4 regions of the Mycetocola sp. Y442 genome follow, and region 1 is predicted to be linked to each of the others. Evidence: predicted binding sites of a transcription regulator. Region 1 holds the regulator's gene; each other region holds the start of a gene.
What was found. Region 1 encodes LexA, which represses DNA repair genes until DNA is damaged. Its sites were predicted from a motif close to TCGAACANNTGTTCGA; they were not measured.
Positions count from the first base shown of each region.

Region 2: the regulator LexA is predicted to act here: its motif matches at 3,043-3,058, upstream of AC1X6S_RS11940 (Rv2578c family radical SAM protein).
Region 3: the regulator LexA is predicted to act here: its motif matches at 3,298-3,313, upstream of AC1X6S_RS07430 (HNH endonuclease signature motif containing protein).
Region 4: the regulator LexA is predicted to act here: its motif matches at 5,600-5,615, upstream of AC1X6S_RS12245 (HNH endonuclease signature motif containing protein).

Region 1 covers NZ_JBXHBV010000002.1:1,002,183-1,009,753, reverse strand. Annotated here, with positions in the region: gene AC1X6S_RS11280 (histidinol-phosphate transaminase) at 1-545, opposite strand, end outside; gene AC1X6S_RS11275 (LysM peptidoglycan-binding domain-containing protein) at 586-1,032, opposite strand; gene lexA (transcriptional repressor LexA) at 1,267-2,070, shown strand; gene hflX (GTPase HflX) at 2,180-3,730, opposite strand; gene AC1X6S_RS11260 (class I SAM-dependent methyltransferase) at 3,767-4,384, shown strand; gene dapF (diaminopimelate epimerase) at 4,407-5,288, opposite strand; gene miaA (tRNA (adenosine(37)-N6)-dimethylallyltransferase MiaA) at 5,305-6,258, opposite strand; gene miaB (tRNA (N6-isopentenyl adenosine(37)-C2)-methylthiotransferase MiaB) at 6,255-7,571, opposite strand, start outside.
Region 2 covers NZ_JBXHBV010000003.1:75,989-83,559, forward strand. Annotated here, with positions in the region: gene AC1X6S_RS11925 (ECF transporter S component) at 1-364, shown strand, start outside; gene AC1X6S_RS11930 (ABC transporter ATP-binding protein) at 373-2,103, shown strand; gene AC1X6S_RS11935 (energy-coupling factor transporter transmembrane component T family protein) at 2,100-2,909, shown strand; gene AC1X6S_RS11940 (Rv2578c family radical SAM protein) at 3,068-4,645, shown strand; gene AC1X6S_RS11945 (GNAT family acetyltransferase) at 4,758-5,186, opposite strand; gene AC1X6S_RS11950 (DEAD/DEAH box helicase) at 5,287-7,571, opposite strand, start outside.
Region 3 covers NZ_JBXHBV010000002.1:144,524-152,094, forward strand. Annotated here, with positions in the region: gene AC1X6S_RS07400 (TrkH family potassium uptake protein) at 1-550, opposite strand, end outside; gene AC1X6S_RS07405 (ArsR/SmtB family transcription factor) at 585-1,013, shown strand; gene AC1X6S_RS07410 (helix-turn-helix domain-containing protein) at 1,117-1,323, shown strand; gene AC1X6S_RS07415 (30S ribosomal protein bS22) at 1,430-1,528, shown strand; gene AC1X6S_RS07420 (YidC/Oxa1 family membrane protein insertase) at 1,603-2,355, opposite strand; gene AC1X6S_RS07425 (DUF6412 domain-containing protein) at 2,426-2,722, opposite strand; gene AC1X6S_RS07430 (HNH endonuclease signature motif containing protein) at 3,535-4,944, shown strand; gene AC1X6S_RS07435 (SRPBCC domain-containing protein) at 5,161-5,574, shown strand; gene AC1X6S_RS07440 (glutaredoxin family protein) at 5,592-5,861, shown strand; gene AC1X6S_RS07445 (Dabb family protein) at 5,858-6,157, shown strand; gene AC1X6S_RS07450 (SHOCT domain-containing protein) at 6,179-6,574, opposite strand; gene aspS (aspartate--tRNA(Asn) ligase) at 6,712-7,571, opposite strand, start outside.
Region 4 covers NZ_JBXHBV010000003.1:140,158-147,728, reverse strand. Annotated here, with positions in the region: gene AC1X6S_RS12260 (adenylosuccinate synthase) at 1-1,093, shown strand, start outside; gene AC1X6S_RS12255 (signal peptidase I) at 1,098-2,489, shown strand; gene AC1X6S_RS12250 (AMIN-like domain-containing (lipo)protein) at 2,610-3,164, opposite strand; gene AC1X6S_RS12245 (HNH endonuclease signature motif containing protein) at 3,405-5,534, opposite strand; gene AC1X6S_RS12240 (alternate-type signal peptide domain-containing protein) at 5,944-6,537, shown strand; gene AC1X6S_RS12235 (alternate-type signal peptide domain-containing protein) at 6,698-7,342, shown strand; gene AC1X6S_RS12230 (hypothetical protein) at 7,348-7,571, shown strand, end outside.

The sequences.
Region 1 (7,571 bases):
TCATAGACGGCCTCGATGGTGTCGAGCCCAAGCGGGGTCCCGGTGGGGTTGTTCGGAGAACAGAGAATCACGACGTCGGGGCGTTCGCGGCGAACGGCGGCGCTGGCGGTCTCGGGCGAGATCTCGTAGTCGGCGTCACGCTCGGCGGCAATCCACTGGGTTCCGGTGCCTGCGGCCAGCAGCGGGTACATGGAATAGGTCGGGCTGAACCCGAGCACCGAGCGGCCAGGTCCGCCGAAAGCCTGGAGAACCTGCTGCAGAACCTCGTTCGAGCCGTTCGCGGCCCAGATGTGATCGGCACTGAGACCGTGCCCGAGGTAACCGGCGAGGCTGATCCGTAGTTCGGTGAACTCGCGGTCGGGGTATCGGTTCACGCCGAGCACAGCGCGGGCGAGGGCGGTCACGATATCGTGGGCCACGTCTTCGGGAATCGGATGCGTGTTCTCGTTGACGTTCAGGGCGACGGGCACGACCTTCTGGGGTGCGCCGTACGGGGACTTGCCACGAAGATCATCGCGGATGGGCAGGGCATCGAGGGAACTCACCCCGGAAGTTTACCCGCCGCGCCTTGCGCTTCGGTGTGCGTTACGGAGCCGTGTATCGCTCGGGAATGGCGATGTTCTGCCCGGGAACGACCGTGGACGTTTCGAGCTGGTTGAGGGCCATCACGTCGGCGATCACATCACGAGGGTCGGCATCGGGAGCCAGCGTGCCCGCGAGGGACCACAGGGAGTCACCGTGTTCGACAGTGACGTACTCGAACGAGGCCGAGCTCGGGGACGACGACGCCGCTGCGGCGCCGGCGTTGAGTCCGAGCCAGGCCGCGAGAGCGATGAACGGAGCAGCGGCGAGCGAAGTCAGGACAATGCGACCGCGCCGGGTGAGTCGGATGCGCCCGGTGGGGCGTGCGATCATCGCTGAGGAGTCGCCTCCGGCGGCCTGTGTACGCGGGTTCGACGGGCGCGGCGCCTCGGGGCGCCGTGCGGCTGGACGTGAGAGAGAGTGAATGGGGGTGATGACTGCGGTGCTCATGGTGCGCCTCCGGTTCGTGCTGTGAACTGTTGTGTGGCGATTCGAAGAATTCGTATCCGGCCCTCGGCCGGGAGGGCCGAATACGAACCTGTATTCCGAATCTATATTCGATTGTTCGAACATTCAAGTCCTTCTTCGGACTTTTTTGCAGAATTTGCCCGACACACTCGAACAAATCTTTGCTGGGGCCCCTCGGGACGGATAGAGTTTCGATTGATGGTTGAGACTCAACCAGTGACCACTGACATTGGCCGGGGCTGCCCGCCAGACGGGAGTGACATGACGCTCGACAACGCGAATATCACGGCTGAGAACGAGCCGGATGCCGCTGTTTCATCTGCCGCTCCAAAGGCACGGAAGGCCAAGCGCGTGCCGGCAGAGAAGCCGACCACGCGCCGCCGCAAGAGCCTGAGCGAGAAGCAGCTGGCGATCCTCGACGTGATCCAGCGCTCCGTGCAGAGCCGCGGCTACCCGCCGAGCATGCGCGAAATCGGCGACGCGGTCGGACTCGCGTCACTCTCAAGCGTGACGCACCAGCTCAACCAGCTCGAGTTGAGCGGTTACCTGCGCAGGGACCCCAATCGGCCCCGTGCACTCGAGATCCTGATCGACCTGCCCTCCCCCTCGAACGTTGCCGACTTCGAAAGCTCAACACCGGTCGGCGACGCCGCGATGGTGCCCCTGGTCGGACGCATCGCTGCCGGGGTGCCGATTACCGCTGACCAGCAGGTCGAAGAGGTCTTCCCCCTGCCCCGTCAGCTCGTGGGCAAGGGCGAGCTGTTCATGCTCAAGGTCTCGGGTGAGTCGATGATCGACGCAGCGATCTGCGACGGCGACTGGGTCGTCGTCCGTCAGCAGCCGACGGCCGAGAACGGCGACATCGTCGCTGCCATGCTCGATGGTGAAGCCACGGTCAAGGTGTTCCGCCAGCGCGATGGCCACACCTGGCTGCTCCCCCGCAATACGAACTTCGAACCGATCCTCGGCGACGAAGCCGACGTGCTCGGCAAGATCGTTGCGGTCCTCCGCGCGGTGTAGCCACTCACGGTGGGGCGCCTGACGCCCGCTTAACGATCGGATGCCCCGGGTACAGACCCGGGGCATCCGTTCGTTAACAGACCAGACGTGTGACGTCGCCGCTTCGCGTTTACTCGGCGATCGCGAACTCGGACACCTGTGCGGCGAGTTCCTCCGACGCGAGTGCGCGCACCTCGGTGCCGTCTTCCTCGTAGTCCAGCTTCTCGACCTTTCCGCGGCGGTGGAGCATCGAAATGATGTCTCCCCGGTCGTACGGGACGAGCAGGTGAAGCGGGACTGTCGGACTCGGCAGCAGCTCCGCGATACGGGCCAGGATCTCGTCGATCCCCTCACCGGTGCGCGCCGAAGCGAAGATCGCCTTGGGTTCCAGTCCGCGGAGCACGAGCCGGTCGTCCTCGCTGACGAGATCGCTCTTGTTGAAGACCACGATCTCTGGAATATCGCGGGCGCCGACATCACCGATCACGTCGCGGACAGTGCTGATCTGGGATGCAGGGTCCGGATGCGATGCGTCGACCACGTGCACGATGACATCCGACTCCGCCACCTCTTCCAGGGTGGAGCGGAACGCCTCGACGAGCTGGTGCGGCAGGTTTCGGACGAATCCGACGGTGTCGGAGAGCGTGTAGAGCCGGCCGTCCTCGGTCTGGGTCTTCCGAACCGTCGCGTCGAGCGTTGCAAAGAGTGCGTTCTCGACCAGCACGCCGGCCTTCGTGATCCGGTTGAGCAGACTCGACTTGCCGGCGTTGGTGTACCCGGCAATAGCGACGCTCGGCACCTCGAAGCGGTTGCGGTTGGCCCGCTTGGCCTCGCGGGCCGGCCCGAAGCCCTTGATCTGCTTGCGCAGCTTCGCCATCCGGGTGTGGATGCGGCGTCGGTCGAGTTCGATCTTGGTTTCACCAGGACCACGTGAACCCATTCCGGCGCCGGCGCCGCCCACCTGGCCACCGGCCTGGCGGGACATCGAGTCACCCCAACCGCGGAGTCGCGGCAGGAGGTACTCAAGCTGGGCGAGCTCGACCTGGGCCTTGCCCTCGCGGCTCTTGGCGTGCTGGCTGAAGATGTCGAGGATGACGGCGGTACGGTCGATGACCTTGACCTTCACGACGTCCTCTAGCGCACGCCGCTGGCTTGGCGCGAGTTCGGTGTCGGCGATCACGGTGTCTGCGCCGAGCGCTGCGACGATGCCGCGCAGTTCCTCGGCCTTTCCCTTGCCGAGGTAGGTGCTGGGGTCGGGATTCGGGCGGCGCTGCAGCATGCCGTCGAGGACGACGGCGCCTGCGGTTTCAGCGAGGGCAGCGAGCTCGCGGATCGAGTTCTCTGCATCCTCCTGCGCGCCCTGCGGGTACACGCCGATGAGAACGACGTTCTCGATGCGCAGCTGCCGGTACTCGACCTCGGTGACGTCCTCGAGCTCGGTAGACAGGTTGGCAACGCGGCGGAGCGCCTGGCGGTCTTCCCGGTCCTGCTGCTCGCCGTCGAATCCATCGTGCCCGGACTCACCGGTCGTGGACCTGTCCTGCAGGGCATCGGCCTGACTCGAACCGAAGAGCGAATAGCCGCCCGCGCGGGACTCAGCGTTGCGCAACACCCGCGATACTGCATCGTCGTCGATGGGTGTTTCGGTGTTCTCTGGGGTTGATTCGGTGGACTTGCTCATCAGTTAAGCCTAGTTGCTTTGCGGTAACGTTCCCCTATGGCCAGCGATCATTATTTTACGGGCGTACCCGGAACCGAACTCAAGCTCCGCACGGTTTCCGTTCGGCTCTCAGGCCAGGACTACGAACTCACCACCTCGAACGGGATTTTCAGCCCGGACCGGATCGACCCGGGGACGCAGGTGCTCTTAGCGAACGCCCCGACTCCGCCCCAGAGCGGCAACCTTCTCGACCTGGGCTGCGGCTGGGGACCGATCTCCCTGACACTCGCCCTAGAGGCGCCAGGCGCTCACGTTTGGGCGGTGGATGTCAACGAGCGCGCGCTCGATCTGCTGCGGATGAACGCTGAGAAGCTCGGGCTCACCAATATCACTGCAGTGCAGCCCGATCAGGTTCCCGACGACGTCCTGTTCCAGACCATCTGGTCGAACCCGCCCATCCGCGTCGGCAAGAACGAGCTTCACGCCATGCTCGAGCGCTGGCTCCCTCGCCTGGAACCGGGTTCAGACGCCTGGCTCGTCGTGCAGCGCAACCTCGGCTCAGACAGCCTGCACCGCTGGCTGCAGGAGAGCATGGGCGACGATTTCGAGTTCACCAAAGAGACGATCAGCAAGGGGTACCGCGTGCTGCGGGCACTCCGCGCTGAAGCGAACTGACGGATGAACTGACGGACCGACGCTAGCCGAGCTCAAGAGTGCCGGTGTAGACGAGGTCGGCCGGGCCGGACAGGCCGACGTGCTCGCCGTCCTGCGTCGCGAACATCCGCACACCGAGCGTTCCTCCTGGAACGTCGACGCGCCACGCGTTCGGTGCCGCCGACCCGGCCCAGTGCCGCGTCGCGAGAGCCGCAGCTGCGACGCCGGTGCCGCACGACAGAGTCTCACCGCTCCCCCGTTCGTGAACCCTCATCGAGATGCGGGCAACGCCGTCCTTGATGAGCGGGTCATAGGGCACAACGAATTCCACGTTGGCCCCATCGATGGGTTCCGGTTCGATCAGCGGAATGTAGTGAAGGTCAGCCGACTCAAGCTCTGCCTCGTCTGCGAGAGCGACGACGACGTGCGGGTTTCCAACGTTGATGCCGAGCCCCGGCCGCGCCACCTTGAGCTCCTTGGCCCGCACGAGCGGCTCTCCGCCCTCGAGCTTCCAGCGCCCGAGGTCGACCTGGAACCCGTTCGTGGCGCGCTGGACGTCACGGACGCCGGCGCGGGTTCCGATTGCGAGGGTGTCACCCGACTCCAGCTCAACAAGACCCTGCTCGATAAGGTACCGCGCGTAGACACGGATGCCGTTGCCGCACATTTCCGCGATGGACCCGTCGGCATTGTGGTAGTCCATGAACCACTCTGCGCCGTCGTCTTCGGCCAGGGCTGCCGCGCCCTCGTCGATGTTGCGCGACCTGACCGCGCGGATGACGCCGTCGGCGCCGACACCGAAGTGCCGGTCGCACACCGCGATAATCTGCGCGGTGGTCAGTGGGTGGTCGCCCTCAGGGTCCGTGTAGAGCACGAAATCGTTGCCAGTGCCGTGGCCCTTGGTGAACTGCAGAGTGAATCCCATGCGCCCAAGTCTAGGGTCAGCGCGGAACCTGGGGCGTCGCGCCGGTGACGGATGCCATGGCCTTCTCGACCAGGTCAGGCGCGTCGTAATCCAGCCAGACGATGTCTGCATAGCGCTTGAACCAGCTCATCTGCCGCCTGGCGTACCGCCGGGTCAGCTGCTGCGTTTCTTCAATCGCTTCCGTCTCGGTGGCCGCGCCCGCGAGTTGCTTCAGCGCCTGCGCGTATCCGATCGCCCGCGACGCGGTAACACCGCCCTCGAGCCCCGCCGCCCGCAGCGCCGCCACCTCGTCCAGCAGCCCGGCAACCCACATCCCGTGCACCCGCTGGTCGAGGCGTGCGGTCAGTTCCGGCCTCGGCGCCGACAGCCCGATAATGCGCGACTCGCGCCAGTACACCGGCTCGTCCGGCAGCATCCCCGCCACGGGAGAACCGGTGATCTCGGCCACCTCGAGGGCGCGCACGATTCGCCGCGTGTTGTGCGGCCCGATCCGCGACGCAACGTCCACGTCGAGCGCGGCCAGCCGCTGGTACAGGATGCCGGGACCAAGCGTGGCTGCTTCCTGCTCGAGTCGAGCCCGAATCGCGGGGTCAGAGCCGGGGAACTGGAAGTCGTAGAGGACGCTCGAGACATACAGGCCGGACCCACCGACGAGGATCGCGGATTTCCCCCGCGAGAGGATGTCGGTGACCGCAGCCCTGGCGAGAGGCTGGTACCTGGCGACAGTGGCTTCTTCGTCGACATCGAGGATGTCGAGCATGTGGTGCGGGATGCCCCTGCGCTCGTTTTCAGGCAGCTTGGCCGTGCCGATGTCCATCCCGCGGTACAGCTGCATGGCATCCGCGTTGACGATCTCAGCGCCACTGCCCGTGCGCGCGAGGGCCTCGGCGATATTGAGCGAGAGTTCGCTCTTTCCGGTACCGGTCGGACCAACTACCGCGATGAGCTGCGGGTCGCTGTGCGGGTTCAGCGTTCGCCGTCCAGTGCGTCGTAAATCGGTGTCATTCCGCCCTGGACCTGAGCTGGCGCGTCGTGGGCCCGAACCGGTGCGCCGTGGACGGGCGTGGGCGGACCGACGCGCAGGGTTGGCAGTCCCAGTGAAACGCGGCCAGGGCTGCTCGGTGAGGCGCCGGGCGCGGGAACGCCGCACGACTCTGCCTGCGCGCGGTCCCATGCGTCGCCGGCGGAGGTCCTTCGCACCACGAGTTCGCTTCCGGCGGGAGCATCAGCGATGAGGTAAAAGGGCGCGGCCTGGGTCACTGTGGCGGTGACGATGTCTCCCGGGCGCGGGACCGCCGAGCCTTCGGGCACCTCGAAGTGCACGAGGCGGGAGTCCTCAGCCCTGCCGGACAACCGGTGGCTGGCGGAATCCTTGCGACCTTCGCCGACCGCGACGAGGATCTCGATCTCGCGGCCGACGACCTTCTGGTTCTCCTCGAGGCAGATGCGGTCCTGAAGGGCGGTCAACCGCTCAAAGCGCTCCTGGACGACCTCCTTCGGCACCTGGTCCGGCATTGTCGCAGCCGGGGTCCCCTCACGGATCGAGTACTGGAAGGTGAATGCCGTAGCGAACCTCGCCGCTTCGACCACGCGGAGAGTTTCGAGGAAGTCCTCCTCGGTTTCGCCGGGGAAGCCAACGATGATGTCTGTCGAAATCGCCGCGTGCGGCATGCGGGCCCGGACCCTGTCGAGGATGCCGAGGAACTTCTCGCTGCGATACGACCGGCGCATCGCCTTGAGGATCCGGTCGGAACCGGACTGCAGCGGCATGTGCAGCTGAGGCATGACGCTCGGCGTCTCGGCCATCGCGTCGATGACGTCGTCGGTGAACGCCGCGGGGTGGGGGCTCGTGAAACGAATCCTCTCGAGCCCGTCAATGGCTCCGGCGGCACGCAGCAGCTTGCTGAACGCCTGGCGGTCGCCGAACTCGACGCCGTAGGAGTTCACGTTCTGGCCGAGCAGCGTCACCTCGATAGCACCGTCATCGACGAGCGCCTGGATCTCCGCGAGGATCTCACCCGGCCGCCGGTCTTTCTCTTTCCCGCGCAGGGACGGGACGATGCAGAAGGTGCAGGTGTTGTTGCATCCGACGGAGATGGACACCCAGCCGCTGTAGCTGGATTCGCGCTTGGTCGGCAGCGTGGATGGGAAGGTCTCGAGCGCTTCGAGGATCTCGATCTGCGCCTCTTCATTGTGGCGGGCGCGCTCGAGGAGGTTCGGCAGTGCGCCCATGTTGTGCGTTCCGAAGACAACGTCCACCCACGGCGCCTTCTCGAGGATGAC
Region 2 (7,571 bases), on a different contig from region 1:
CAGCCCCCAGTGGTTCCTTCGCTACCTCGGCGCCGGCCTTGCGATCGGGCTGCTGCAGGAGCTGCCATTCCTCGTCAGCCGCTACCGGTACTGGCGGGCCTGGGTCTTCTACCTCGCTGCGGCGATCGCCGGGATCATCTTCGGCGCCGGGGTCTATCTGGCCATCGGCGCCGAACAGTTCAGCGCGGGCCTCAGTGTCGTGTACTTCGGCCTGTTCGCCGTGAGCCCGATTATCTTCACCTGGCTCGGGCGGGTCATCGCCAGCCGAATCGACAAGACCGGGGTGGCGCGGGGGCTGCAGCGTGAGGTCGACCGCAGGCCACACGTCCCGGATTCGGCCAACGCACCAGTGGCCTCCGCGTGACCAGCTGAATGCCGGATCACACCGCCGCGCTGCGGCTCGACGATGTGCGGATCCGCTATGACGGGAGCGCAGACCACACCCCGAACGGTGTGAGCTTCGACGTTCGCACGGGAGAAGTCGTCCTGCTCCTCGGCCCGTCGGGTTGCGGCAAGTCGACACTCGCCCTGTCACTCAACGGCCTCGTCCCGCACGCGGTCGCCGCTACGCTCTCAGGGACCGTCACGGTGCACGGCATCCGAACGGCGGATGCCACGGTGTCGCGGTTGTCGCAGGACGTCGCGATGGTCTTCCAGGACCCCGATTCGCAGCTCGTCACCGGCACGGTGTTCGACGAGGTCTGCTTTGGGCCGGAAAACCTCCTTCTCCCCGTCGCCGAGGTGCTCGAGCGAGCCGAACGCGCACTGAATGCCGTCGGGCTGTGGGAGAGGCGTCTCGACAACCCCGACCTGTTGTCGGGCGGCGGCAAGCAACGACTCGCCATCGCCTGCGCCCTCGCGATGGACACCGGGGTACTCGTACTCGACGAGCCGACCGCCAACCTGGACCCGACCGGAATTGCCGATGTCTACGCGGTTCTCCGCGATATCGCTGCGGCGGGGACCCACGCGGTTGTCCTCATCGAGCACAACCTCGACGCGGCCATGGACCTCGTCGACCGGGTCATCGTCCTCGACGGCACCGGGAAAATCGCGTTCCAGGGCGACCCGAGAACCGTGCTCGCCGGGGCCGCGGACCAGGTCGCGAAACTCGGGGTCTGGCTGCCCGTCGCCACCCTCGCCGCGTTGCGGTTGAGGAGCGCCGGAGTGGTACTCGATCCACTCCCGCTCACACCGGCCGAGCTGACGGCCGCGCTCAACGGCATCCGTTCTCTTCCCCCTCTCGCGGAACGCACGCCTGAGCCGGCCGTCGTTCCGAGGGACGCGGCCGTGAGCGTTCGCGGTCTCACCGTGACCCGCGGCCGCACCCCGATCATCCGTGACGTGTCGCTCGAGATCGGCCGGGGTGATTTCGTCACGGTGATCGGCGCCAACGGAGCGGGCAAGACCACGCTCGTGCAGGCTCTTGCCGGAGTCGTTCCGCCGCCGAAAGGGCGGGTTCGCGTCGGCGATCTTGATCCGGCGACGAGTGATGCGCGGATGCTGGCGGACCACGTCGGGTTCGTCTTCCAGAACCCCGAGCACCAGTTCATCGAGAACACGGTGTTTGACGAACTCGCCCACGGGCTGCGGGTGCGCCGCGGACGTTCGGGCGGCGGGCTGAACGCGGATGAGATCGAGGCGCGAGTCACAGCGATGCTCGAGCGGTTCGGTCTGGAAAAGCACCGCGACGCCCACCCGTTCCTTCTCTCCGGCGGGCAGAAGCGCAGGCTCTCGGTCGGCACGGCGCTCATCACCGGCGCCCCGGTTCTCGTCCTCGACGAGCCGACGTTTGGCCAGGATCGCCAGCGGGCGAACGAGTTGCTCACCCTGCTTCGGGACCTGCACCGCTCGGGGACGACGGTGATCACCGTGACCCACGACCTCCAGCTGGTTGCGGAGTATGCGAGCCACGTGGCTGTGATGCACGACGGGCGGCTGCTGGCGTTCGGGCCGGCCGCTGAGATCCTGGGTGACGGCGAACTGCTCTCGAGGGCCGGGCTCATTCTTCCCCCACTCGCGCGGGCGATGCGGGGCGTGACGCGGCATCCGTCGTGGATGCCACTCTCGCGGGTCGCTGACCTGCCGGGCAGCCTCCCGTGACGGCGGCGCTCGACCCGTACTCCGTACGGCGAGGGGTGACGGGTCGTCACTTTCTGCACAGGCTCAACCCGCTGGCGAAGATCGCGGGGCCATTGCCGTTCATGGTCTACCTGCTGTTCGTGCGCGACATTGCGACTCCGCTCGTCTTTATCCTGCTTGCGCTTCTGCTCATCACCGTCGGGGCAAAACTCAGTGCCCGGCTCGCGGTTGCGCTCTGGCTCGGCCTGCCGGCGATTGTCGCGGTGCTGTCGCTCAGTTTTGGGCTGTGGACGGATGCCGCACGCGTCGACGACACGCCGCTCCTGTTCCAGCTCGGCGAGTACCGCTTCTATCTCGGGGCCTGGCTGATCGGGCTGGCCACGGCACTCCGACTCGGGGCGCTGCTGTCACTCGCGCTGATCGCCGGGCTCACGATGACCGGTCCCGACCTGGTTCGGGCGCTGGTCCAGCAGCTGCACGTGCCCTATCGCATCGGCTACACGGCACTCGCCGCCTATCGGTTCGTGCCCCGGTTCCGGCTGGAACTCGAGCAGATCAGACGGGCGCACCGCGTTCGGGGAGTGTCAGGCGGCAGGGGGCCGCTCGCCGGCATCCGTCGTGGTCTCGGCTACATCGTGCCGCTGCTCGTCGGGGCCATCCGTCACGCTGAACGGGTTGCCCTCGCCATGGACGCGCGGGCATTCGGTGCGCACGAGTCGCGGACGGAGCGGTACCTCGTGCCGTTCCGGGCCCGGGACTGGGCGTTCGTCGTGCTGTTCTGGGCGGTTGGCGCGGGCCTCCTTGTCGTGGCCGCGGCTCTGCTCTAGCGCACCTCTGCACCGAGCGCTGCACGTCCATGCTCACGCTGCAGAAGCTTCTGTAGCGCGGGCATGGATCTGCAGCGGTCGGCGCACATAGAACGCGCTCGCGCACTTTCACTCCACAGATAGCCCGCTATTCTCGAATCCATGTTCTAATGGAGTGCATGAGGTGGGATGGTCAGCAGCTCGGCACCGAGGAGCCCTCGGCGCTCCCGGGCCTCGCCAAGCTCAACAACCTCGTGCGCAGCGTGCAGACGCCTGAGTTCGCCGGAGTGACGTTCCACGAGGTGCTCGCGAAGTCAGCACTGAACAAGATCCCGCGGCAGTCGCAGATGCCGTTCGGCTGGACCATCAACCCCTACCGTGGCTGCAGTCATGCGTGCGTCTATTGCCTCGACCCCGACACCCTCATTCTGATGGGTGACGGCCGGCAGAAGCCGTTGCGGCTCGTGCAGGTCGGGGACGAGGTCATGGGAACCGAGACTCGCGGTTCCTACCGCCACTACGTGAAGACTCCGGTTCTCGCGGCCTGGGGCACTGTGAAGCGACCGTTCCGCATCACCCTCGCCGACGGAACCGAACTCATCGCCAGCGGCGACCACCGTTTCCTCACGGAGCGCGGCTGGAAGTACGTGCAGCGGGCGACCGACGGCAGTCAGCGGCCTACCCTTGCTGTTGAAGAGTCGCTTCTCGGCTTTGGGCTGAGCCTCCCCGCGCAGGACAGAGCATCATCGATCGTGGGCAACGTCGTCGAGGGAAGTGACCGCCTTCAGATCGTCTCCATCGAGGATCTCGGCTCTGAGATCAACATGATCGACATCACAACGGGAACCGGTGACTTCGTCGCGAACGGGGTCATCAGCCACAACTGCTTCGCCCGCCCCACCCACAGCTACCTCGACTTCAACGCCGGCGACGACTTCGACAACCAGGTCGTCGTGAAGATCAACGTCGCAGACGTGCTCGCGAAGGAGGTCGCCAAGCCGAGCTGGGGCAAGTACCCCGTCGCGCTCGGCACCAACACCGACCCGTACCAGCGCGCAGAGGGCAAGTACTCGCTCATGCCGGGCATCATCACCGCTCTGGCGAACTCCGGCACACCACTGTCGATCCTCACCAAGGGCACGCTGCTCCGCCGCGATATCCCGCTGCTCGCCGAGGTCGCCCAGACCGTGCCCGTCGACCTCGCGATGTCGATCGCTATCTACGACGACGAGCTGCAGAAGTCGATCGAGCCGGGCACTCCGTCGGCAAAGGCGCGACTCGCCACCGTCACCGCGGTACGCAACGCAGGGCTCGACTGCAGCGTGTTCCTGATGCCGATCCTGCCGTACCTCACCGACACGAAGGCCCACCTCGACGAGGCACTGCGGCAGGTGAAGGCGGCGGGAGGAACGAGCGTGCTCTTCACCTCGCTGTACCTCAAACCGGGAGTGAAGCCGTGGTTCATGCACTGGCTCGAGCGGCAGCATCCCGAACTCGTCACGAAGTACACAGCGCTCTACGCCCGCGGGCAGTACGCGCCGAAGGAGTACCGCACCTGGCTCGCCGCACGCATTTCGCCGCTGATCCGCGCCCACGGACTCGAACGGGGCCGCGAAGACCCGGCGACGGGCGGCATCCGATCGAAAGCGCTCGGGATGTTGCGAAACGACGCCGGAGAGCGGCCCGCGTTCACGAGCGATGACGGATCGACAGGCGCGCGCATCCTGCCGTCGACCGAACAGCCGATGCTGTTCTGAGAGGTCACGATGACGAGCGGCTGCCTGTCGTCACGCCTCTGAAACGGAGGTGGGCAAGGCTCGAAGAGGGACTGGCTGTACGCGGGTCCGCAACGGGTCTCTGCGGCCGGCCTCAGTCTGCAATGAGTCGCTTACCGAGCACCGTCACATCGTCGGCGGCATAGCCGAGGTTGTCATAGAAGGCGAGCACGTCGGTGTTGGTCGACCGCACCATGAGCATGATCTTGGGGCAGCCGCGATCGGCGAGAAGCCGTTCCGCCTCGGCCATGAGCGCGCGACCGGAACCGCGACCGCGCTGCGACGGATCGACGGCCAGGTACGAGACCCACCCCCGGTGACCGTCGAAGCCCACCATCGCTGTCGCCGTCACCGTGGCATCCGTCTCACCCACGAGAAACAGCTCGGGCTGCGTCGTGAGCTTGCGCTCGATGTCGCGGTGGGGATCGTTCCACGGGCGGGTCAGCCCGGAGGCATGCCAGAGCGCAACGACCGCCTCGGTGTCGTCGACCTCGGTATCGGCACGGAAGGGGCGAATGTGCATCCACTCATTCTGCCGGGTACACGAAAACACCCGTTCCGGTCGAAAACACACGTGCGAACGGGTGGTCTCGACCGGAACGGGTGTTCTGGCGGCTCAGCTGTTAGGCGGTGAGCTTCTTGTTGGTCATGCGACCGGCGAGCTCCTCGATGATCTCGTCACCGGGGCGAGCCTGAACGTAGTCAGCCTCGATCTCGGCGCGACCGAGCAGGTCGGTCATGCGACGCTGGCGCGCCTTCGGGATGATCGTGACGACGGTACCGACCTTGCCGGCGCGGCCCGTACGGCCCGAGCGGTGGAGGTACGTCTTGTACTCGTCGGGCGCGTCGGCCTGGATGACGAGGGTGATGTCGTCAACGTGGATGCCACGCGCGGCGACGTCGGTTGCAACGAGCACGTTCACTCGCCCGGAGGTGAGCTGCGCGAGGTTGCGGGTACGACGGGCCTGGTTCAGGTCGCCGTGGAGGGACACCGCACGGATGCCTGCATCCTCCAGCTGGTCAGCGAGGCGCTCGGCGTATGCACGGGTGCGCGAGAAGATCAGTGTCTTCTCGTTGCGGTTCGCGAGTTCCTCGATGATGCGGTCCTTGTCGCGGTGCTCGACCACGAGAACGCGGTGGTCGATCGTTGCGGAGGCCTGGTCTTCACCGGCGACCTCGTGCACGGCGGGGGACGGCAGGAACTCCTTGACGAGTGAAGCAACACCCTTGTCGAGGGTTGCCGAGAAGAGCAGCTTCTGGCCACCGTTTGCCGTGCGGCGCAGGATGCGCTGCACAGGCTCGAGGAAGCCGAGGTCGCACATGTGGTCGGCCTCGTCGAGGACCGTGATGGTCACTTCGGAGAGGTCGAGGCGTCCCTGCTCGATGAGGTCTTCGATCCGGCCTGGGGTGCCGACGATGATGTCGACGCCGCGCTGGAGAGCGCCAACCTGGCGACCCTGCGGCACTCCGCCGTAGATCTGCGTGGTGAAGAGGCCGACGCTGCGGGCGATCGGCTGCACTGTGCGGTCGATCTGCAGCGCGAGTTCACGGGTCGGTGCGAGGATCAGCGCGCGGGGCTTGCGACCCATGGCACGCTTCTTGCCCCCGCCGTTTTCCATGAGCTTCTCGACGAGCGGTGCGCCGAAGGCGATGGTTTTGCCTGATCCGGTGCGACCGCGGCCGAGGACATCCTTGCCGGCGATGACGTCGGGGATGGTTGCTGCCTGGATCGGGAACGGGCTCGGTGCGCCGAGTTCAGCGAGAGCGGCGACGATGTTGCCACCGAGGCCAAGGTCGGTGAACGAAATGCCCTCGACGTCAACGGCCAGCGTGGCCTGTGCCTCGAGGCGCTCGAGCACGACGTCGTCTTCGGGGGTGAAGTTTCCCTTGGCGTCGCGGTTCGGGTAGAAGTTCTTGTCTGCTCCGGCGTCGCGGGGACGGTCGAAGTTGTTGTCGCGGCGGGGTGCGCGGTCGTCGCGGCCCGCAGAGATGCGACGCGTCGACGGACGCTCGATGCGCTCGCCACGCGTGAACGGGCGGTCGTTGTTGTACGCGGGGCGCTCAGAGCGGTCGCTACGGGGAGCGCGGTCTTCGCGGTTGTATGACGGACGCTCCGTGCGGTTCTCGCCACGGTTGTACGCGGGGCGCTCGGTGCGGTTCTCACCACGGTTGTACGCCGGACGCTCGGTGCGGTTCTCACCACGGTTGTACGCGGGACGCTCACCATTGCTGCGCGGGGCGCGGTCGTTGTACGACGGACGCTCGGCGCGGTCACCGCGAGGTGCACGGTCATCACGGTTGTACGCGGGACGCTCGGTCCGGTTCTCACCACGGTTGTAAGCGGGACGCTCCGTGCGGTTCTCGCCACGGTAGTACGCGGGACGCTCACCATTGCTGCGGGGCGCGCGGTCGTCGCGGCCGTAGGAGGGACGCTCGGTCCGGTTCTCGCCACGGTTGTACGCGGGGCGCTCGGTGCGGTTCTCACCACGGTTGTACGCGGGACGCTCCCCGTTGCCGCGCGGGGCGCGGTCGTCACGGCCGTACGAGGGACGCTCGCTGCGGTCGCCGCGGGGTGCACGGTCATCGCGGGGAGCACGGTCGTCGCGGCCGTAGGCCGGGCGCTCGGTGCGGTTCTCACCGCGGTTGTACGCGGGACGCTCGCCGCGCTGCGGCTGGGCGCCACCGTCGTAACGGTCGTCGCGGGGAGCGCGCTGTTCGCGCGGCTCGTCGGAGTGACGACGCTGGGCGCGCTCGTCGGCGTTCCAGCGAGCCTTCTTCGGTGCGTCGGATTCTGCGGCGCGGTATCCGCGGTGTCCCGGGCTCCTGCTGCCAGCTGTGGTTCCTGCCGGGCCGCCGCTCTTACGGGCGTAGCTCGGGTCGAAGTTGCGGGCGGGGCGGCCGCCAGCGG
Region 3 (7,571 bases), 860 kb from region 1:
CGACGAGGCTGAGTGCAACGGTGACGAGCAGGTTGCCGATTTCGCCGAGCCGTACGGCCTGTCCCTCGGCGACGGGGCCGCGGTGGCCCCGCATGGGGTTCGAGTCGCTCGCGGCCATGAGCTTCGCGCGAAGCCCGAGCCGGCGCGAGATGACGAGACCGAGAATGGACGCCAGGGTCAGCACGCCGACAGCACCGATCTGCACGCCGATGTAGACGAGGGTATGACCGGCCAGCGACCAGTGCGTTGCCATGTCGACGGTGGCCAGGCCGGTGACGCAAATGACGGAGACCGCCGTGAAGAATGCGTCGGCGAGCGGAGTCATCCTGCCGTCAGCGGAGGCGATCGGAAGCGAAAACAGGAGGGTGAAAAGGAGGATCAGCGCTGTGAAGATCAGGATGGCAAATCGCGATGGAGAGCGCCCGGTAAAGTCCTCCACCTCTTCGCGGATACGCGCGAAGCCCGTCGCAACGAGAATGTGCGGACGCGCCTCGGTGGTGCTGCCGGCCACGGTTCCCCCGATCTTGGGCTTGGTTCGGACCGTTGTCATGGTACTCCGTGCTGAGAGTCACTAACCTTGGGCCATGGCTGACATATTTGACGTTATTGCGGATGCCACCCGGCGTGACATCCTGCAGATCCTCCTTGACCGGTATGAGTCCGACTCGACGGTCTCTCACGGGGGGACGAGCGTATCCGAAATTGTGACCGCTCTCGGCCTCAGCCAGCCGACGGTCTCCAAGCACCTCAAGGTGCTTCGCGAAGCAGGTCTCGTCGCCGTGCGTGAGGAAGGCCAGCACCGTTACTACCGGTTGGAGAGCGCCCCGCTCGAGACCGTCGAAGACTGGTTGATCCCCTTCCTCAGCGTCGACTTCGACGTCGCCGGTGCGATCGAGGTTGCCCTGACAGATCAGGCAAAGCAAATGGCGGATGCCATCGGGCACGCGGTCGCCGACACCACTCATCGCGTAACGAGTGCCGTTCAGGCAGTGAGCAAGAAACTGGGAAAGTAGGGACCCTCGACACCACTGATGGGTGGCGCTACAGTCAGAGAAGATCAGCCTGTTCCGCTTCGACGACACCCATCAGACCGAGAATCCCGCACCAGGAGACACCATGGCAAGTGGTTTGGAAGACGTACGTTTTCTTACGGTTGCCGAGGTCGCCGACATGATGCGGGTGTCTCGGATGACCGTGTATCGCATGGTTCACGCCGGAGAACTCCCGGCCATCCGGTTCGGCCGGTCGTTCCGTGTGCCCGAGTCAGCGGTCGAGCAGGTTGTCGGCTCGCACGTCGCATCCCAGGTCGCGGATAGCGCCTGAGTCAGCGTGGGATCTTGAGCCTTCGGGATCGGGTAGACTGTCCCGAGGGCATTTTTTCTGCCGGCCGTGGCATCCGCGGCCATAGCCGATCTTTGTGAGGTAAGTAGTGGGTTCTGTAATCAAGAAGCGCCGCAAGCGTATGGCAAAGAAGAAGCACCGCAAGCTGCTTCGCAAGACTCGTCACCAGCGTCGCAACAAGAAGTAGCGAAACGCACCAGTTAAGCGCCGGGCCTTCGGGACTGGCGCTTTTTGGCGCGCCCGGGGGGGGCCGGCGCTTTCTTACGCCGCCATCGTTTTCTCGTAACGGCGGCGAAGGGCTGCCCGCTCCACGAACGTCCAGGTCGTCGTGACAGCGAGGTAGAGCGTTGCGGCAAGCGGAACGATCGCCGCAAAGATCAGCGTGATGAATGGCATCCAGCTCAGAATCCCCGTGAGGTTCTGCATGCCGGGCGGAAGCTCGTCGCTGACCGGAGGGGCGTTGCGCTGGGCTGCGCGGCGACTCAGCCAGGCGACGACCGCAATGATGGCGAGGAGTGCGACATAGACGAGCACTCCCGGCCACACGGCACCGCCGCCGAGGAAGCCGATCAGTGAGCTGCCGAGTTGGACACCGAAGACGTCCTCGGTGAGCAGATCATTCGAGTGTCCGTTGATGCTCTGCAGAATGAACAGGCCGTAGACGGTTGAAATGACGGGTGCCTGCAGAAGTGTGGGAAAGCATCCGGCCAGCGGTGACGCCTTTTCGGCCTGGTACAGCTCCATGGTCTTTTGTTGCAGAAGTTCGGGTTTCTTCTTGTAACGCTGCTGCAGTTCTTTGAGCTTCGGGGCGAGGCGTCGGCGGGTGAACTCGGCGCGCACCTGGGAGCGGCCGACCGGGATCAGAAGCGTGCGCACGAGCAGAGTGATGGCCACGATCGCTGCAGCGGTGCTCAGCTCTCCGGCGATCGGTGCGAGCAGGGTGGCGAGAGCGGTGACGAGTGAATAGGCAAAGTCGAGCACGATCGCGATGGGCGCGAACGAATAGATGTCCACAGGGGGAGTCCTTACGGTCAGAGGAAGAGGTGGCGACTGAAGGTCGCGGGTTCTCTTCGTTACCGAAGGGCTACGCGACCGCCTCTGACAGCCCTGGGGCTCGCGGCTGGGGGCGTCCGGCCGTGTTGGGGTGGCTCGGCGCGGGAATGCGGGTGAGTGACTCGCGGTGTTCGCGCGCGCGGGACCCGACCATGAGTCGCAGCGCGATGATGATGACGGCGAGATAGCGGGCACCAAGAAGAGCGGATGCCGCGAGGACCGCAACACCGGCAACGAGCACGGCGGATGGTTCTGCGGCCTGCGCTACAGCGAGCACGAGGAACGACATGGTGAGCACCATGATCAGTTGCTCGTAGCGGGATCTCATCGGTTCCTCGGTTAGCGGTTGGATTCGAGGGTATCGGATGCCGCGGCCCGCGTCAGCCTGGCGGGGCTGTGGGCCGGGCACCGCGGGCGTCAGCGGAGGCAGAGGTGCCGACCACGTCCCGGGGCGTCACCCGAGCCCCGGGAGGAAAAACCGGGCCCCCAGCCCTCTACTGCGCTTCGCCCCCACGATTCTCCTCCCGAAACACCGGGAAGCAGCGGCGGAGGCAGCGGAGGTAGCGGGGTGCTAGTCGAGCGGAGCGCGCCAACCGAGCCCCGGAGGCGTCACCCGAGCGGAGCGCGCTAACCGAGCTCCCGGAGGCGTCACCCGAGCGGAGCGCGCTAACCGAACTCCCGGAGGCGTCAGCCGAGCCCCGGGAGGAAACACCGGCCACCCGGCCCCGTATTGCGTTTCGCCCCTCCGATTCTCCTCCCGGAACACGGCCAAGATTCTCCTCCCGAAACCGCCACTACCCCTGATCCCCGAGTGCGAGAACGGTGCCGGACGCCGCGGCCATCGCCTTGAGTTCGGCCAACATCGCTGTCAGTGGTTGGGTGTGTAGTTAAGTCATGAACATCCCGGTCAGCTGTTTGATCCGCACCCATGCAGGGTCGCGTTTGAACGCCCGGGATGGTGCCGGTGGAAGGCCCCCAGTGTGGCAGTTTCAATGTCAGTGGTTGGGTGTGTACTGAAGTCATGAACATCCCGGTCAGCAGCCCGATCCGAACCCGTTCCGGTGCGGCGGACTTCGCTGTGGCCGGGCGTCATGTCCTCAGCTCGGCTCGTGGGGGTGTGCGGGTGTCATGAGTCTCGCGGTGAGCGACTTTCCGCCGGCATCGGTGCCGGAGGGGGAGAGTGCGCTCACCGGGCTCTTGCAGCATCTGGGGCAGGTGGTTGATGTTCTCGACCTGGATCATCTGGACCGGTTGACCGGGGAGCAACTGTTGACGCAGCTGGGGCAGGTTGCTGGCGTGGTGCGTGCTGGGGAGGCGGTTCTCGCGGCGTTGAGTGCTGAGGTCGCGGACCGGTCTGACCCGGCGCGCGGCAATGAAGGTTTGGCGGTGAAGCATAACTACCAGCGTCCGTCGCATCTGATCGAGGTGATCACCGGGGTGTCGTCTGCTGCCGCGTCACGGTTGATCCGGGTCGGGCATCGGACCTGCCGGAGGCTCACGGATGCTGGGTTCCCGTTGCCGCCGTTGTTTCCGGTGGTCGGGGAGGCGTTCCGGCAGGGTTTGATCGGGGTGGAAACCGCCGAAGCGATCACCCGGGAACTCTCACTCGCCGCACCACGTGCCGAGGTGGAACACCTCGCTATTGCCGAGCGCACCCTGGTCAGTGAGGCGGTTGGTGCGGGGTGGCGCGACGGCTTGCCTATGTCGGCCGATCTGGTGGGTATTCAGGCTCGGCAGTGGCGGGACCGGTTGGACGAAGACGGGATTGAACCCCTTTCCGACAAAGCATTCCAGAAACGCGACTTCTGGATCGCCCGTACCGCGAAGGACGGGTTGGTGAAGTTCGGTGGGCAGGTCACCGTCGATGTCGGAGCGAAACTCCACGCCCTGCTGGATGCGGTGCTGAGCCCGAAAACCGCGGACCGATACGAGACAACCGACCCCGCCGAGGCATCGGACGGCGAGGCAGGTGATCGGGCGCCGGACGAACCGATCCGGGCCCGGCGGACCGCCGGGCAGCAACGCGCTGACGTGTTCGCCGCGATGATCGACGCCCTCGCCCGCTCCGCCGACGCACCCAGTGTTACCGGCGCAGCACCGACCGTCGTCGTGACGGTCAGCGCGGACGTCATCGACTCCAAGAGCGGCACCGGACAGATCGTGGGAGTGAACGCCCCGGTGGCGGCGTCAACAATCACCCAGATTCTCTGCGATGCGAGCATCATCCCGGTATTCATCGACCCCGACGGCACCGTCGTCGCCCTCGGCAACGACCAACGCGGGTTCAATCGAACCCAACGAATGGGCATGATCGCCCGCGACGGACCAACCTGCGCGATGCCGGACTGTCAGATCCCTGCCACCGGCTGCGAAGCCCACCACATCATCCCGCACGCAGAAGGTGGGCCCACCCATATCGACAACGGTGCACTGTTCTGTTGGTTCCACCACCGGATGGTCGACACCGGAGTGTTCACCGTCACGATGGTGAACGGCAAACCCAAGGTCACCATCGCCGAATGGATCCGCCGGAAACCCTACTTCCGGTAACGGGCGCTGACCGGCGCTGACCCGCATGACCGGTGCAGACCGGCGCTGACCCGCGTGACCGGTGCGGAGGGTGCTGACGGCGTTGACCCGCGTGACCAGTGCGGAGGGCGCTGACCATCGTCGGCGCATGCTGACCAGCCCGGCTCCGCCATCCGCGTGGGCATCCCATCGTCCGCGTGGGCGCCCCACCATCGCCGTGCGCGTACTCTTGATCCCATGAGTGAATCGCGCAACACCCCAGGCCAGAAGAACGACACCGGCTGGGATGTGGGCGTACGAAAGACCGTGGACACCACACCTCAGAGCCTCTGGGATTACCTCTTCGGTGAGGGACTTCCGCTCTGGCTCGGCGAGATTGACTCCCTTCCGACCAAGAAGGGCGTCCGTTACCAGACCACCGACGGCGTTCGGGGCACGATTCGTGCCTTCACCGCCGGCAAACAGGTCCGCCTCACCTGGCAGCCCCAGGACTGGCCGCACGACACCACGCTGCAGCTCACTGTGTCCAAGTCCGGCCCGGGCGCTATCGTCGAGTTCCACCACGAGGACCTCGCCGACCGTGACGAACGACGGATGATGCTGGGTCACTGGCACAACGTCACCGACTCCCTCGTCGACCACTTCGCCTAGCCGATTAGGCTGGAACCGTGGCAACGGCATCCCTCACCCTGATCTCGAAACCGGGCTGTCATCTCTGCGATGACGCTCGCACGGTCGTCACCAGCGTGATGACAGAACTCGAGTCTCGCCAGGACGCACCCCGGCTGACGCTCGATGAGGTATCGATCCTCGACGATGCCGAATTGCACGAACGCTACGTCGAAGAGATTCCCGTTCTCCTCATCAACGGACGGGTCCACAACTACTGGCGCATCGACCCCAAACGCCTCACAACAGCACTTTTGGAGCTCACATGATCCGCCACATCGTCTGCTGGAAACTCGCCGCAACGGATGCCGCCACCAAGGCGGAACACGCCGCCCGCATCGCCGCGGAGATGGGCGAATTGCCCGCCCTCATTCCCGAGATCCTCTCGCTTCAGGTGGGCGAGAACGTCCTGTACCCCGAGGTCAACTGGGATGTTGTGCTGATTGCCGACTTCGCGGATGCCGCTGCGCTCGAACGTTATTCGGCGCACCCCGAACACCAGAGGGTGGGTAAGTTCATCGGCGAGGTCCGGTCGGACCGCATCGCCGTCGACTTCGAGGTCTAGACCCGGCCAGACCCGACACCGCTAAGCGCGAGCGAGCGCCTTCGCTTTGAGGGTCTCGAACTCGGTTTGCGAGATCGCCCCCGAATCGAGCAGCGCCTTTGCGGTGGCTATCTCGTCACTCGGCGTCGCCTTTCCGGCAGTTTCGCGAATGTAAGCATCCGTCGCTGCCTTCGCGGTGTTTGCTCGCTCCGCCGACCGCTCTGCCATGCCTTTGCCGCGCGCGATCAGGTAGACGAGCGCGGTGAGGAACGGCAGGAAGACCAGGAAGATGAGCCATGCGGCCTTAAGCCAGCCGTTGAGGCTACGGTCCTGAAAGATGTCCGCGATGATCGAGAACAGGGCAAACAGGTAGGCGATAAACGCGAACGCCCAGAAGAAGACCCACAAGAGGTCCCAGATGTTTCGAACGAATTCCACAGCGGATCCTTCCTGCGGGCGAGCTCATGTGACTCGCGTGGCCGGATCATATCGCCGTGGAACGGCGAAAAGACAGGGCCCCCGGGAAGCTGCCTGCGCGTGACGCGGCGTTCCCGGGGGCCCTCGGATTCAGCGTCCTACGGCAGCAGGCGCGTCGGTCCGCGGAACAGGTACGTGACCTCGCGGATCGACGTCTCGTGCAGCATGAGCATCAGTACACGGGCGAGGCCCATGCCGAATCCACCGTGCGGCGGAACGCCGTAACGGAAGAAGTCGAGGTAGAACTCCAGCTCCTCCGGGTCGAGGCCCTTCTCCTTGGCCTGCTCGATGAGCACGTCGACGCGGTGTTCACGCTGGGCGCCCGTGGAGATCTCGACGCCGTTGAAGATGAGGTCGTAGCTCTTCGTGATCGACCCATCGCCCTCGTGACGCATGTGGTAGAACGGCCGGATGCTTGACGCATAGTCGGTGAGGAATACGAACTCGTGGCCGAACTTCTCCGCGACGTGGGCCGCGATCTGACGCTCACCCTCGGGGTCCATGTCGTCATCGGCGCGGGGCACTTCGTATCCACGGTCGGCGACGATCTGCTTGGCCTCGGCCAGCGGGATGCGGGGGAACGGGGTGGCAGGAACGGTGACCTCGAGGTCGAACAGCGCCTTGATCTCTTCGCCGTGCTTCTCCTTGACCGCGCTGAAACCGGCGACGATGAGGTCCTCGTGCAGCTTCATGACGTCTTCGTGCGAATCGATCCAGCTCACCTCGGAGTCGATCGACGTGAACTCAGTGGCGTGACGTGAGGTGAACGACGGGTCGGCGCGGAACGCGGGTCCGACCTCGAAGACCTTGCCGAAGCCGGCAGGCTGAGCCATCTGCTTGAAGAACTGGGGGCTCTGCGCGAGGTAGGCCTTGGTGTCGAAGTAATCGACCTCGAAGAGCTCGGCGCGCGACTCGCTGGCGGATGCCATTAGCTTCGGTGTGTGGATCTCGATGAAGT
Region 4 (7,571 bases), on a different contig from region 1:
GCCGGTGATCTCGAACGGTGTTGTCATCGACCTCGAGGTGCTGTTCTCCGAGCTCGAGGCGCTCAACGCCCGCGGTGTTGATGTGTCCAAGCTCAAGGTCAGCGCCAATGCGCACGTTATTACGCACTACCACCGGACGCTCGACAAGGTGACCGAGCGGTTCCTGGGCAAGCGCCAGATCGGGACGACTGGGCGTGGAATCGGGCCGGCATACGCAGACAAGATCAACCGTGTCGGCATCCGGATCCAAGATCTCTTTGACGAGAACATCCTGAGGCAGAAGGTCGAGGGTGCCCTCGACGTCAAGAACCACATGCTGCTGAAGATCTACAACCGCCGGGCGATTTCGCCGGACGAGATCGTGGATGACCTGCTCTCCTACGCTGAGCGGTTGCGGCCGATGGTGGCCGACACCGCACTCGAGCTTCACCAGGCGCTTGAGCGTGGTGAGATCGTGCTGTTCGAGGGTGGGCAGGCGACGATGTTGGATGTCGATCACGGCACCTATCCCTTCGTCACCTCCTCAAATGCGACATCGGGTGGAGCGGCGACCGGTTCGGGTGTTGCACCGAACAAGATCGATCGGGTCATTGCGATCGTCAAGGCGTACACGACCCGTGTGGGAGCAGGACCATTCCCGACCGAGCTGTTCGATGCGTCGGGGGAGTACCTGCGGTCGAAGGGCTTCGAGTTCGGAACCACCACGGGGCGTCCGCGTCGGGTCGGCTGGTATGACGCACCGATCGCCCGTTATGCGGCGCGGATCAATGGTGTGACCGATTTCGTACTGACCAAGCTCGACATCCTCGATGAGCTCGAGACGATTCCCGTGTGTGTTGCCTATGACGTCGACGGGGTGCGGCACGAGGAAGTTCCCGTTTCGCAGTCGGACTTCCACCACGCGAAGCCCATCTACGAGGAATTCCCCGGCTGGAAGCAGGACATCAGCGGGTGCCGGACCTTCGAAGAGTTGCCGAAGAACGCGCAGGACTATGTGCTCGCGCTCGAGGCGATGAGCGGTTCGCGGATTTCTGCGATCGGTGTTGGCCCTGGTCGCGATGCGATCGTGGTGCGTCACGACCTGATCGACTAAATCGATGGGCGAACCTGTGACGGATGCGACGATGCATCCGTCTGTTGATGCGGATGCTTCTTCTGCCGATGGAGCTGTCAGCCCTTCTGCTGACGGTCCCGCCGATGGATCTGTCAGCGACGGTTCTTCCGCGGAGCCGAGGGGTTCTTTGCTGAGCCGGCTTCCGGGCATCCTGCTTCGTGTTGTCAGCTGGGCTGTGCTCATCGGCTGTGGGTTGCTGATCATCGGTTTTGTGCTTGTGCCTCGGCTTACCGGATCCACGCCGTACACGGTGTTGACCGGGTCGATGCGTCCGTCGATGCCACCGGGAACAACGGTTGTGGTGAAGCCAATCGACTTTGCTGCGATTTCCGTTGGCGATGTCATCACCTACCAGATTTCCTCCGGTGAGCCGGAGGTCGTGACGCACCGGGTGATCGGTGTGAATGTGACTCCCGAGGGAGTCCGGCTTGAAACGCAGGGTGACGCGAATCCGGTTCCTGACCAGGAGCTCGTTCGTGAGGAACAGGTTCGTGGCAAGGTTTGGTACTGGCTTCCGGTCATCGGATACGTCACCAACGGAGTCACGAGCGACACCCGTACCTGGCTCGCTCAAGGGCTGGGCGTTGCGCTGATTGGCTACGCGGTGGTGACGCTTGTGGTCACGGTGGTTCGTCGGAAGAAGGGCGCTCCGGGCGAAGACAAAGCCGCCGTGACCGACGACCAAGCCGCCGCGACGAACGACCAAGCCGCCGCGACGAATTCCGAGCCTGTGGCTCGGGTTGGCTCACCTGCGGCGGACTACTCATTCGCTGACGATGCACGCGCGATGAACGCTTCAGCCGCGATGACCGGATCGGCCGCGACGGACGTTCCATCCGCTCACGAACGATCCGCTGACGATGCACGCGCGATGAACGCTTCAGCCGCGATGACCGGATCGGCCGCGACGGACGTTCCATCCGCTCACGAACGATCCGCTGACGATGCACGCGCGATGAATGATTCAGCCGCGACAAGCGCTTCAGTCTCGACTGATGATTTAGCCACGACGGACATTTCAGCCGCAATGGACACTTCAACCGTCGAGAAGCTTGCCCCCATCGCTATCGCCGAGCGCCCCACCTTGTCCGAGCTCCCCGAGTCCGCCAAGCCCGGCGAGCCTGTCAAGCCCTCCGAGTTCCCCGAGCCCACCGAACTCCTCGAGCCGTCCGAGTTCCCCGAGCCCACCGAACTCCTCGAGCCGTCCGAGTCCGCCGAGTCCGCCGAGTCCGCCGAGTCCCCCAAGCCCGCCACGGTGCCCGCGTCCGAGCGGGGGGCCGACACCCTCAGCGAGCTTCCCACCCGTCGGAGCCTCAGGCGCGAGCGTGGCGAGCGTGGCGATCGGGCAGACGGCATCGGCGGTCAGTCGCGCTAGCTCTTCCGCGGCATCGGCGACGCGAGATCGGGGATTGTCGCGCCGCCGTCACTCAGGATGCGGTCGAGGTGTCAGGTGTCAGGTGTCAGGTGTCAGGTGTCAGGTGTCAGGTGTCAGGTGTCACCACCGGTGCGCGACGTCGACGACGAGACGGCTTCCACCTCCCGGGCCGTCCAGGATGAACGTGCGGAATGGCAATCGTGCACGAACCCCGAGCCCGAAGGTGCTTTGCCCTTCGAAGCTACCGGCGAACGCGACCTGGCGGAATGTCTCGTACCCGGTGACGTTGAGCGCCTCACTGTCGTTTGCGGGGTTGTATGTCACGGCCATGTTGTTGTTGATGTCGTAGTCGGGCGCGAGGGCGATGACCTGAAGATCAGCGGCTCCACGGAGGGGAACGGGTGTACCCGACCCATCCTGGACGACCTGCGATACGTAGCGGACATCGAACCCGAGGATGTCTCCTCGGACGTCGACGACGAACCGGTCAAAGCACGGGTGCTCACCCGGCCGAGCGTTTGTGATCGGTGCATCGGGTGCTGAGAGACTTTGGCTGTCGGGGAGTGACCCCCAGGTAATGCCGCAGTACGGAGCTGCCGTCGCGGCGATGCTGCCTGCGCTGAGAAAAACGGCACCCATCAGTGCGCTGATGATGAGTGCAACGGAACGCTTCATTGCGATCCATCCCTTCATGAGAACTGTTGAAACGGATGCTACGCCGGTCGCCGTGTTCGCGTGCCCGTCATAGATCACGGTTTGGGCGTCAGTCACGCCAGCCCCCGCACGGTCGTCCCCTCAGCGTGTGCGGTCGGTGTGCGCGACCCCTTAGGTGTGCCCGACCCTCAGGTGTGCGTGACCCGTGTGCCCGAACTTTAGGTGTGCGCGACCCGTGTGTGCCCGAGGCCCCTGTGTGGCTCAGAATGGTGGTTCGTTGGGGTCTGCTGACTCGTCGTCTGGTGCCTCGTCGCGGTTCTCCGTGTCGTTTCTCTCCCTCTCACGTTTCTCTTTCTGGGCGTCGAGGAGTCGGGTGTAGACGTTGTTCAGTCGGGTGTCTTCCTCCTGTGCCTGGGTTGACGGGGCATCCGTGTCGTCCGGAGCGCTTCCGGGGCCGGGATTCGAAGGCTTTGGTGGTGCCGCTTTCGCCGGTGGGATCGGGTTGCGCACTGGGTTCTCGGGGTGGGTGAGGTATTCCCGTCCGTGGGGTGAGGTCCATTTCAGGATCCCGTCACCGAGTTGCTCGACGTTCCACCCGGTTTCGTGTTTCAGTTTGTGGTGCTTGGGGCAGAGGCTGGCGAGGTTGTCGAAGTCGGTGTTTCCGCCGGTCTCGTATGGGTCGGTGTGGTCGATATCGCTGGACACCGCTTTGCGGGTGCAGCCGGGGAACCGGCAGTACCCGTCGCGGTACCGGAGGAACCGTCGCATCGCTTTCGATGGGGTGTATTTGGTGTGGCCGAGGGACAGGGCGACTCCGGTTTCGGGATGGGTCAGGATCCGGCTGAACTCCGGTGCCTGGGAGGCGAGTTCCCGTGCGGTGTCCGGGTCGATGGGCCCGTATCCGTCGAGGTTGCCCGGTTCCACACTTTTACCGAGGAGGGTGAGTACCGGGACGGTGACCATCACCGTGGGCACGATCTTCCGGAACGCGGTCGCGGGGTCGCGTCCCGGCCCTGACCGGCTTGGCCTGCGCCGATCACCGGTGTCGGTGTGCCTGCGTGAGGCGTCGTCGTCGACGGCCGTGTTTCCGATTCCCGTGTCCGTGTCCCTACCCGTGCTGGTGCCGGAGCTGCTGCCGTTGCCGTTGCCGTTGGGAGCATCGGAGTGCGGGTCGGTGTAGGGATTGCGGGTGCCGAGGCCGGTGCCGAAGAGCCGGGTGCCGGTGGGGTCGGGCAGGGTGAACTCACCGGTGAACGCCTCCATCATCGCCGCGAACACCACATCGGCGTCCAACTGGGACAGGGTGCGTGGTTCGAGCGGTGATTGCAGTTTCATCGACTGGGCACGGATGGTGTCGAAGATCGTTTCCGCGGCCGGTGCGGTGGTGAACAGGTTCAGCCAGGCCATTCCGTCCGGTGCCGGGATCAGTTCTACCCGCCGATCGGTTACCGACTTCCGACACCGGGCGACCGCGGATTCCGGGCACAACCGTTCCCGCAACATCCTCGTCTTCTGCCGAAACCTCGCCACCGTCATCGTCCGGGCGAACGGCAACGCCTTCTCTTCGAGCTCCGTCGCTTCCTCGGCGGTGAGGGTGCTGGTCTGGTCGACCAACTGCTGGGCATGCCGGTAACTGATGTCTCCCTCCCGCAACGCCGTGAGAGTGGCCGGCAGCCGGTGCATCAACGCTTCGCTGTCATCGATCAACGCGGTCGCCGTGCGTTCAGACACGCGCAAAACACACGCCAGTTCAGCCGTGAACGACCGCAACGCCAGATCCCGGCGCTCCGCTGCGCGTTGCGCCACGGTCTGCGTCGCTGGCCGGGCGGTGTCGAGAACGCCCTCCTCTGCGCTCAGCGCGAGGGTCCTGGCCCGGTCGATGAACTCCGCCTTCCACGCCGCCTGACGGGCCTCCAACCGCTCCACCTGCCCTACCGCCTCAACCAGCGCCGTGCACGTGTCAGCAATCCGCGCAACCAACGTCGGCTCAGGCTCAGCCTCGGGCTGAGATTCCGAATCGGAATCGACATCGGGCTCTACGCCCGCACCGGCATCCGCATCGGGCGCTGGGTCGGACTCGGGTCCGAATTGTCGCTCGGGCTCGGGCGCAGCGACGGTATTGCGCTCTGGGCTGGTAGACCCCGACTCCGGTTCCGCGTCGGGATCGGGTTCCGACTCCGGTTCCGCGTCGGGATCAGGAACTGGCACAAGGGCGTCGGGATCGGGCCGAGACTCGGACTCCCCATTGGGCTCAGGCTCCGACTTCGGCTCTGAGCCAGGCGCGAGTCTCTGCTCGGACTGCGGCCCGCGCGAAGCGGCATCCGCACCGCTATCGGGTGGATCGTGATTCTCGTCGCCCGGAGGATCGACGGCTCTGTCGTTGTTTTCCATACCACAAGTCAACACCACACCACTGACATCACTTCGACTCAAAGGTAAGAGTAGGTCTAATAAAAACGAAAGTGTGTTCGATCCAGACGAGCTGGCCGGGCCCGTCCCTCAGCTTCTCGGAGGAAGTCTGATCGGCGACGGTCGCACCTGATTTGTTCGACTTGAAGCGAGATGGAACCCCTTCCTCAAGCAATCCGAAAGATGGCGTGATCACGCTCTCATCCGCGGTATGTGGCAAATCTTGCGCAAACCTTGTGTGTTTGTCGAAGAACTGTCGGAACCTTGCGGATCCGGCTGGGTTGTTCTTGATCGAGGACGGGAAATATCGATCTTGTTGGAAGCGAAAGCGGAAAACACCCACAGACTCCGGTAGCTCCTCCGCTGCCAGGCCCAGAGAAAGAAGCACACCATGAAGAAGTTCAATATGAAGAAGACAACGACAGCCGCAGTCGCCGCAACAGTCGGTGCGGTCCTCCTCCTCGGTGGAGCTGGCACCCTGGCTTACTGGAACGACAGCGCGACCAGCGCCAAGCAGACCATCTCCTCTGGCTCGCTCGACCTCGGCGCGATCACCGCTGACAGCCAGGCGTGGACAGTCACCAACGGAACCCGCGCCGCCGCTCCTCTCACGGGTTCAATCGTTCCCGGTGACGTCCTCACCACGGTGATGGAGGTACCGGTTACCCTCACCGGCCAGAACATCGAAGCGGTTCTCACGGTCTCCGACCCCGAACTCGTTGCTCAGGCGGGCACCAGCGCGGCTTCCGTCGCTGAGCTCCTCGCCGCACTCGACGCTGAGGTCACTCAGGTCGGCGACGACGAGGCAGGCTCAACCAGGATCATCGGCGCGATGGACGGTACGGTTCCCGTGACCATCACGGTCACCTTCGACTCCCTCACCGCCGGGCAGGTCGCACAGCTGCAGACACTCGACTTCACCGTCGACTACGAGCTCGTGCAGCAGGCGGCAACCGCTGCCGCCCCGGCCACACCGGCTAAGTAAGTAGCTTCACCTGCAGCGGAGGCGGGATCAGCCCCGAAGCTGATCCCACGGGCCCTGTCGTGTTCACGACATGGCAGGGCCCATATATCCGCACTGAACACCCGCTCGACCCGCTCGACCAGCACCCCCACTCACTTCACCACCGCACGAAAGGAACCCCATGAAGAAGTCGACTCGCACTCTCATCGGAGCTTCCATCGCTGCGGTCCTCGGTTCCACCCTCCTTCTCGGTGGCGCCAACACCCTCGCTTTCTGGTCTGACAGCGAAACCAGCGTCGCCCATGAAATCCAGTCGGGTCAGCTCGACCTCGGTACCATCGGTCTCGGCGACATCGACGCCAAGATCGTGCAGCGCACCGACGGCAAGACCAACATCGGTACCCCGGTCAAGTACGCCGGCGGATCGATCGTTCCCGGCGACGTCCTAATCGCCACGGTGAATGTTCCCGTGGCACTCGTCGGCGACAACATGAAGGCCACGTTCACGCTCGTCCCGAACGTGGAGGCTGTCTCAACAGCAAAGCCCGCCGACGTCCTTCTGAAGAATGCCCTCACCAAGACGGTTACTGGTGTCGGCGCAGCCACCAGCAAGCTTCCACTGGTTGCAGAACCGACCGGCGGACAGTCGGTCACCCTGACCCCCACGACGCTCGACCAGCAGGCCAAGGTCGTCAACGGCAAGAAGGTACTCCCCGTCGTCGTCGAGATCGCTTTCCCGTGGGGAACCCCCGGTCAATACAACGACACCATGGGCGGACAGGTCAAGCTGTCAGCCACATACTCCCTGACGCAGGTTGCGGGTTAGATCACGTGGTAATCCACACAACGGCCGAACGCCGAAATCACAAGAGGCCGCTCATCGGAGCGGCACTTGCGTTGGTGGCGGCGGCAGCCCTCATCGGTGGACCGGTGACAACAGCGTCGCTCAACGACTCCACGTCCAGTGTCATCGCCGATGCAACGGGTGGAAGCCTCACCGTTGATGTGCTTTCCTCCAGCTGGGAAACTGTCGCGATCTCGGCCCAGCCGGCCAA